Regions from separate parts of the Limosilactobacillus ingluviei str. Autruche 4 genome, predicted to be linked through region 2. Evidence: predicted binding sites of a transcription regulator. Region 2 holds the regulator's gene; the other holds the start of a gene.

Region 1 (3,125 bases), on a different contig from region 2:
GGCGGGCGGGCTGCCAATGCCAGCCTTGTACGTTACGCCCGACGAAGAGCCGAATGCCTTTGCGACCGGCCGCGATCCGGAGCACGCTAGCTTAGCGGTCACGGCCGGGCTCTTGGCCATGATGGATCAAGAAGAACTGCGCGGGGTGCTCGGCCACGAATTAGCCCACATCCGTAATTATGACATTCGGGTGACGACGTTGACGGCGGCCTTGGTTCAGCTCGTCTTGTTGACGGGGGTAACGCTGGTCGCCTTTGGCTGGGGGATATTTGCCAGCCGGGTTGGCGGCTGGCTGAAATTGGTTTTGGTGATCTTCGGGGTAGCGGTGATGGGCTTGGGGCTACCCTTGCTGGTGCTGGGCTTTCCCTTAGCCAAGCTGATGTTTTTTGCCCTGTCGCGGCAACGTGAATACTTGGCGGATGCCGGCTCAGCGGACTTAACCCGGGACCCGCGGGGCTTAATTTCTGCTTTGCAAAAGTTGGCGGCCCTGCCCGCCCCGGGAGAGGCAACCAACCTCGTGGTCAACAGCCTGGCCTTTAACGCGGCCCCACCGCAACGTTGGTGGGCCAACTTACTGGCGGATCATCCCGCGCTGGAGAAGCGGATTGCGCGGTTGAAGGCGAGTGCCCAATAGGCTTTTTGAAGACGATAAAAAACGGCTGGCGTGCCGAAATGGTACGTCAGCCGTTTTTAAATTCCCGGATTACTTGAGGCTGTTGCTGTCCATGATCCCGTCTAACAGACCATAGTCAACCGCTTCTTGGGCCGTCATAAAGTTGTCCCGTTCCGTATCTTGTTGGACCTTTTCAAAGGTTTGCCCGGAGTTGGCCGCCAAGATTTCGTTCAGCATCTTGCGGGTCTTCAGGATTTCTTCGGCGGCAATTTGAATTTCGGTTTGTTGCCCTTGGGCCCCACCAGATGGTTGGTGGATCATTACCGTGGAGTGTGGCAGCCCAAAGCGCTTGCCCTTGGCCCCAGAGGAGACCAATACACTGGCCATGGAAGCAGCCATCCCGATCACGATCGTTTGGACATCGGACTTGATGAAGTTCATCGTGTCGTAAATTGCCATCCCGGCCGTAACCACCCCACCTGGGGAGTTAATGTACATGTAAATGTCCTTGGTGGAGTCTTGAGCGTCCAAGAAGAGCAGTTGGGCGACAATCGAGTTGGCCATGTTGTCTTCGATTGGGCCGGATACCATGATGATCCGGTCCTTTAACAGGCGTGAGTAAATGTCATAAGCGCGTTCCCCGCGGGAGGATTGCTCGATGACAGTAGGTACAAGATTCATTTTCTAACCTCCTAATTAGCAGTGGTTAGCGTAGTTTGCTAACTGATAGGAATAGTTTACTCTGTAGGTCAGCAAAGGTCAAATTATTTGGTCAAAAAGCTGACCCCCAATCTTATATTAACCGGTTGACATACGCTGGGAAGTAAAGTATATTATAGGCGTCACCAAAAGAAACCGCTTCCACAAATTTTCAATTGACCATTAGGGCGGTAAGGGCGACGAAAAATTCGTTTTGCGTATTGAAAACGGGTTCACAAACGCATATGATCGTATTATGTAGAAATAAACCCAACTGATTTTGGAAGAAAGAGGTTTTGTATTCATGGCTCACGTATCATTTGACAGTTCAGCGTTGAAGCAATTTGTTCACGATAACGAATTGGGCGAAATGCAAGCAATGGTCAACGCCGCGGACCAACAATTGCGGCAAGGCACGGGTGCCGGGGCGGACTTCCGCGACTGGCTGCACTTGCCAACCGACTACGACAAGGAAGAATTTGCCCGGATTAAGGCGGCCGCTAAAAAGATCCAAAGCGACTCCGAAGTCCTGGTCGTTATCGGGATCGGGGGTTCGTACTTGGGTGCCCGGATGGCCATTGACTTCTTGCACAACAGCTTCTATCAAGCGCAAGCGCCAGCTGCCCGTAAGGCTCCGCTGGTGGTCTTTGCCGGGAACTCCTTATCCAGTTCTTACGTTCATGATCTGATTGAACTGATTGGCGACAAGGACTTCTCGATCAACGTGATTTCCAAGTCCGGGACGACGACGGAACCATCGATTGCCTTCCGGATCTTTAAGGAACTGCTGGTCAACAAGTACGGGGAAGAAGAAGCCAACCACCGGATTTACGCCACGACGGACCGCCAACGCGGCGCTTTGAAGACCGAAGCCGATGCGGCCGGCTGGGAAACCTTTGTGATTCCGGATGGGGTCGGCGGTCGCTACTCCGTTTTGACGGCGGTGGGGCTCTTGCCAATTGCCGCTTCGGGGGCCGACATCGACCAACTGATGGCTGGGGCCAAGGCCGCCGAAGACACCTACGTGGATCCGGATCTGACCAAGAACGAGGCCTACCAATACGCAGCTTACCGCAACATCTTGTACCGGAAGGGCTTTACCACCGAACTGCTGGAAAACTATGAACCAAACATGACGATGTTTGCCGAATGGTGGAAGCAATTAGCCGGTGAATCCGAAGGGAAGGACCAAAAGGGGATCTACCCATCCAGTGCCAACTTTACGACCGATCTGCACTCCTTGGGCCAATACATCCAAGAAGGGCTGCGGAATTTGATGGAAACGGTCGTTAAATTGGATACGCCAAACCATGATCAAGTCATCCCAGCGACCGAATCCAACCTCGACGGGTTGGCTTACCTGGAAGGCAAGAACATGGATTGGGTCAACACCAAGGCTTACGAAGCCGTCGTGGCGGCTCACGTGGCTGGTGGGGTACCGGTCATGACTGTCCACATCGAGAAGGAAGATGCCTTCACCTTGGGCTACTTAATCTACTTCTTTGAAGTGGCCATTGCAATCTCAGGCTACTTAAACGGGATCAACCCGTTCAACCAACCAGGGGTCGAAGCCTACAAGACCAACATGTTTGGTCTGTTGGGCAAGCCGGGCTACGAAGAAGTCGGGGCCAAGTTACGCCAAGAAATGGCTGACAACCAATAATTTAATCACTATGGTTACCGTCTGGGCGACCAGGCGGTAATTTTTCCCAGTTTATGTTAAGCGGTTGCAACACCAGACCAACCGTGAACATGACCCAAGTTAAAGGAGGAAATACTATGTTACTCGGAAGTGTAGAAGCAGGGGGCACCA
Region 2 (3,125 bases):
AAATTTTTTTCAGTCGGTCTTCAAATTCCCCCCGGTACTTGGTACCGGCCACCAGCGACCCCATGTCCAGCGCCATCACCCGCTTTTGGGCCAAGCTGGCTGGCACGCCTTGAGTGACAATCCGCTGGGCTAAGCCTTCGACAATCGCCGTCTTGCCGACCCCCGGTTCCCCCACCAGGACCGGATTATTTTTCGTTTTCCGGCTCAACAGTTGTACCATGCGTTTAATTTCTTTTTCCCGGCCCACGACCTGCTCACCAGCGCCTTGCTTTGCTTGGGCCGTTAAATCCCGTGCCAAACGATCTAACGTCGGCGTTGCCGTATTACGTTTGGCACTTTGGCGGTTCAGGGCCTGTCCGGCGGCCTTGCCCAATTTCCGCACCAACGTCCGCCGGGCTTGTTGCAAGTTTACATCCAAGTTGAATAAAATCCGGGAAGACAAAATCGTCTCATCACTTAACAGCGCCAGCAGCAAGTGTTCTGTCCCCACCCGTTCAGCATTCAGCTGCCGGGCCGTTTGGGCTGCCAACGACAAGATGGTGCGCAGTTTCGGTGAGGCTGGCAAATACTCATGACTGTCAGCTACTGCCAAGGTGCCGTAACCGGTAAAGCGTTCAATTTCGGCCCGCAAATCGTCACTGGTGACGTGGAATTGATCCAGCAATTCCGCCGCCACCCCACTGTGTTCCAAGCTCAACGCTAGCAACAGGTGCTCTGTGCCGACAGCTTGGTGTTTAAAATACAGGGCCTGTTCGTGCGCAATTTCTAAAACCGCCTTGGCATTTGGCGTATATCGGTAATCGTCCATGTAAATCCCCTTCAATTATCTTCTCTATTCGCTGCCGTTATTCATACCGCAACCGGGTCAGCAAGGCAACCAAGAGCCTTGCCCGCAAGCGCTCTTCAGCTTGCTTGTTTGCTTGGTTCAGGGTTTGTTTGGCCACCCCGACCAACATTAAATCACCCTCCCGGCGTGAAATCAATTTTTCTTCATATAAAGTCTTAATGATTTTAGCGGCGTCTTTTTCACTGATGGCTTCACCAATATTGGCAATCAACATCTGTAAGACATCATCATCATCCAGTAGGTTGACCCGTTCAATCCGGATGTAGCCACCACCACCCCGCTTGCTTTGCACCAAGTAACCATTTTGCAGGTTAAAGCGCGTCTTGATGACATAATTAATTTGTGATGGCACCACATCAAAATGATCGGCAATTTCCGCCCGCCGAATTTCAATCCGGGGATCATCCCCTAAAATTGATTTCAGGTAAGCTTCAATTACGTCTGAAATGCTACGTTCTTCCACCGGTCTGCGCCCCTTTCTTGACTAATTTTGACCTTAATCATACCACACTTTTCCGGATTTGCCTTCGATTTACCCTTCAACACAACACGAAAAAAGGGCTGGGTACCAGCTCCCAGCCCTCAATTTCATGGTATTGCTTCATTCAACTAACGCTGCTTAGGCTTCGTGAACAAAGTCAACTACGTTCCGCCCAACGACCTTGTTGTCCTTTAATTCTTGGATCATGTCGTTGATTTCAGCTAACTTGCGCGTCTTAACAATTGGCTTAACCTTGCCTTCAGCCCCGAATTGGAAACATTCAGCCAAGTCTTGGCGCGTCCCAACCAAGGAACCAGCCACAATGATCCCATCCAGCACCGTCTTAGCGATGTTGAGCTTCATATCCCCTTGTGGCAAGGCAACCGCAACCAACTTCCCATCTGGGCGCAAGGAATCAACTGCTTGGTCAAAGGCCGAAGCTGCAACGGCCGTTACCACGGCAGCGTGAACGCCGCCCACTTTTTCTTGGATGGCTTGAGCAACGCTGTCAACTTCGTGGCGGTTAATCACTACTTCCGCCCCGTTTTCCTTCGCCGCTTCCAGCTTAGGATCGTTCCCGTCAACAACAACGACGTGGGCCCCAAAGACATTGTGCGCAAATTGGACGGCCAGGTTCCCCAGACCACCGGCCCCGACGATGGAGACCCATTGACCAGGCTTGATGTCGGCAACCTTCAGGGCCTTGTAGACCGTTACCCCTGCACAAGTCAGGGAGGTCGCTTCAACTAGGTCTAAGCCTTCCGGTACCTTCACCGCGTAGTCGGCAGCGACGATACATTGTTGAGCCATCGCCCCGTCAACCGTGTAACCGGCATTTTGCACTTCGCGACAGAAGGTTTCGCGTCCCGTCAGGCAGTATTCACAGTGACCGCAGCCCTTGAAGAACCAAGCAATCGATACCCGATCACCGACCTTCAAGCTGGTTACGCCAGGGGCAACCTTGGCAACGCGCCCAACCCCTTCGTGACCGATAATCCGGCCTGGCTTTTCACCAAAGTCACCAGCCGCCACGTGTAAGTCAGTGTGGCATAACCCACAATATTCCATATCAACCAAGGCTTCACCTGGCTTTAAATCGCGTAAGGTAACATCCTTAACCGTAACGTAACCATCTACTGGATCATTAATAACTGCAGCCTTCATGGATCATATCTCCTTTGTATCTGTAAATCTTTCCTACGCTTAATATCATAGCGAGCTTCCTGCCGTTTGGCAAGTGAAAAAATGAACATTCTCAAAGTTTTTTTGTTTTATATTTTTCTATCGCCCGCTCTAAAAGTTGTTACAACGGCGTTTTGATTGATTGGTATAGTTAAGCGACGTTCGAAAGATTTTTCACTTATGCCACGATCAAGCGGTTGATCGGCCCCTTTTAAAAATTATATTTTTAACCCCTTTTATTACTTCTCAAAATTGGTATAATAGCCGAGTTGTTTATTTTTCAATTTAAGCAGAGGAGTTTTTTATGACTACAACTGAAGAAACCGCCACTGCCAACCAGAATTACAATCAGTTGACGGGGCTCAAATTGTTTGCCATGACCAGTTCAATGGTGATTTCCATCGATGAATTCGCGCCGTTTGGCAAAGCGGGCGCAACCTCCCTTTTTTACCTCCTGCTGGCCGGCTTGGTCTGGTTCTTGCCAGTCACGCAAGCCGCCGGTGAAATGGCCTCCATTCAAGGTTGGCAACACGGGGGCTTGTTCACTTGGGTCAAAGCCACTTTGGGAGAAAAAACCGGGTTTGTCGCCATGTTTTACCAGTGGATCCACATTAC

Evidence for each region. The regulator CtsR, encoded in region 2, represses protease genes until heat stress. The targets are predictions, from matches to a motif close to TTGGTCAAAAAAGGTCAAANA.
Region 1: a site for CtsR is predicted at 1,359-1,379, ahead of clpP (ATP-dependent Clp endopeptidase proteolytic subunit ClpP). Genes of this name have one in related genera too.

Annotation. Positions count from the first base shown of each region.
Region 1 is NZ_HE997177.1:55,531-58,655, reverse strand. Features, by position in the region: gene BN54_RS09040 (M48 family metallopeptidase) at 1-634, shown strand, start outside; gene clpP (ATP-dependent Clp endopeptidase proteolytic subunit ClpP) at 704-1,294, opposite strand; gene BN54_RS09030 (glucose-6-phosphate isomerase) at 1,617-2,975, shown strand; gene scrK (fructokinase ScrK) at 3,092-3,125, shown strand, end outside.
Region 2 is NZ_HE997173.1:1,133,720-1,136,844, forward strand. Features, by position in the region: gene BN54_RS05535 (ATP-dependent Clp protease ATP-binding subunit) at 1-808, opposite strand, end outside; gene BN54_RS05540 (CtsR family transcriptional regulator) at 846-1,310, opposite strand; gene adhP (alcohol dehydrogenase AdhP) at 1,467-2,492, opposite strand; gene BN54_RS05550 (APC family permease) at 2,815-3,125, shown strand, end outside.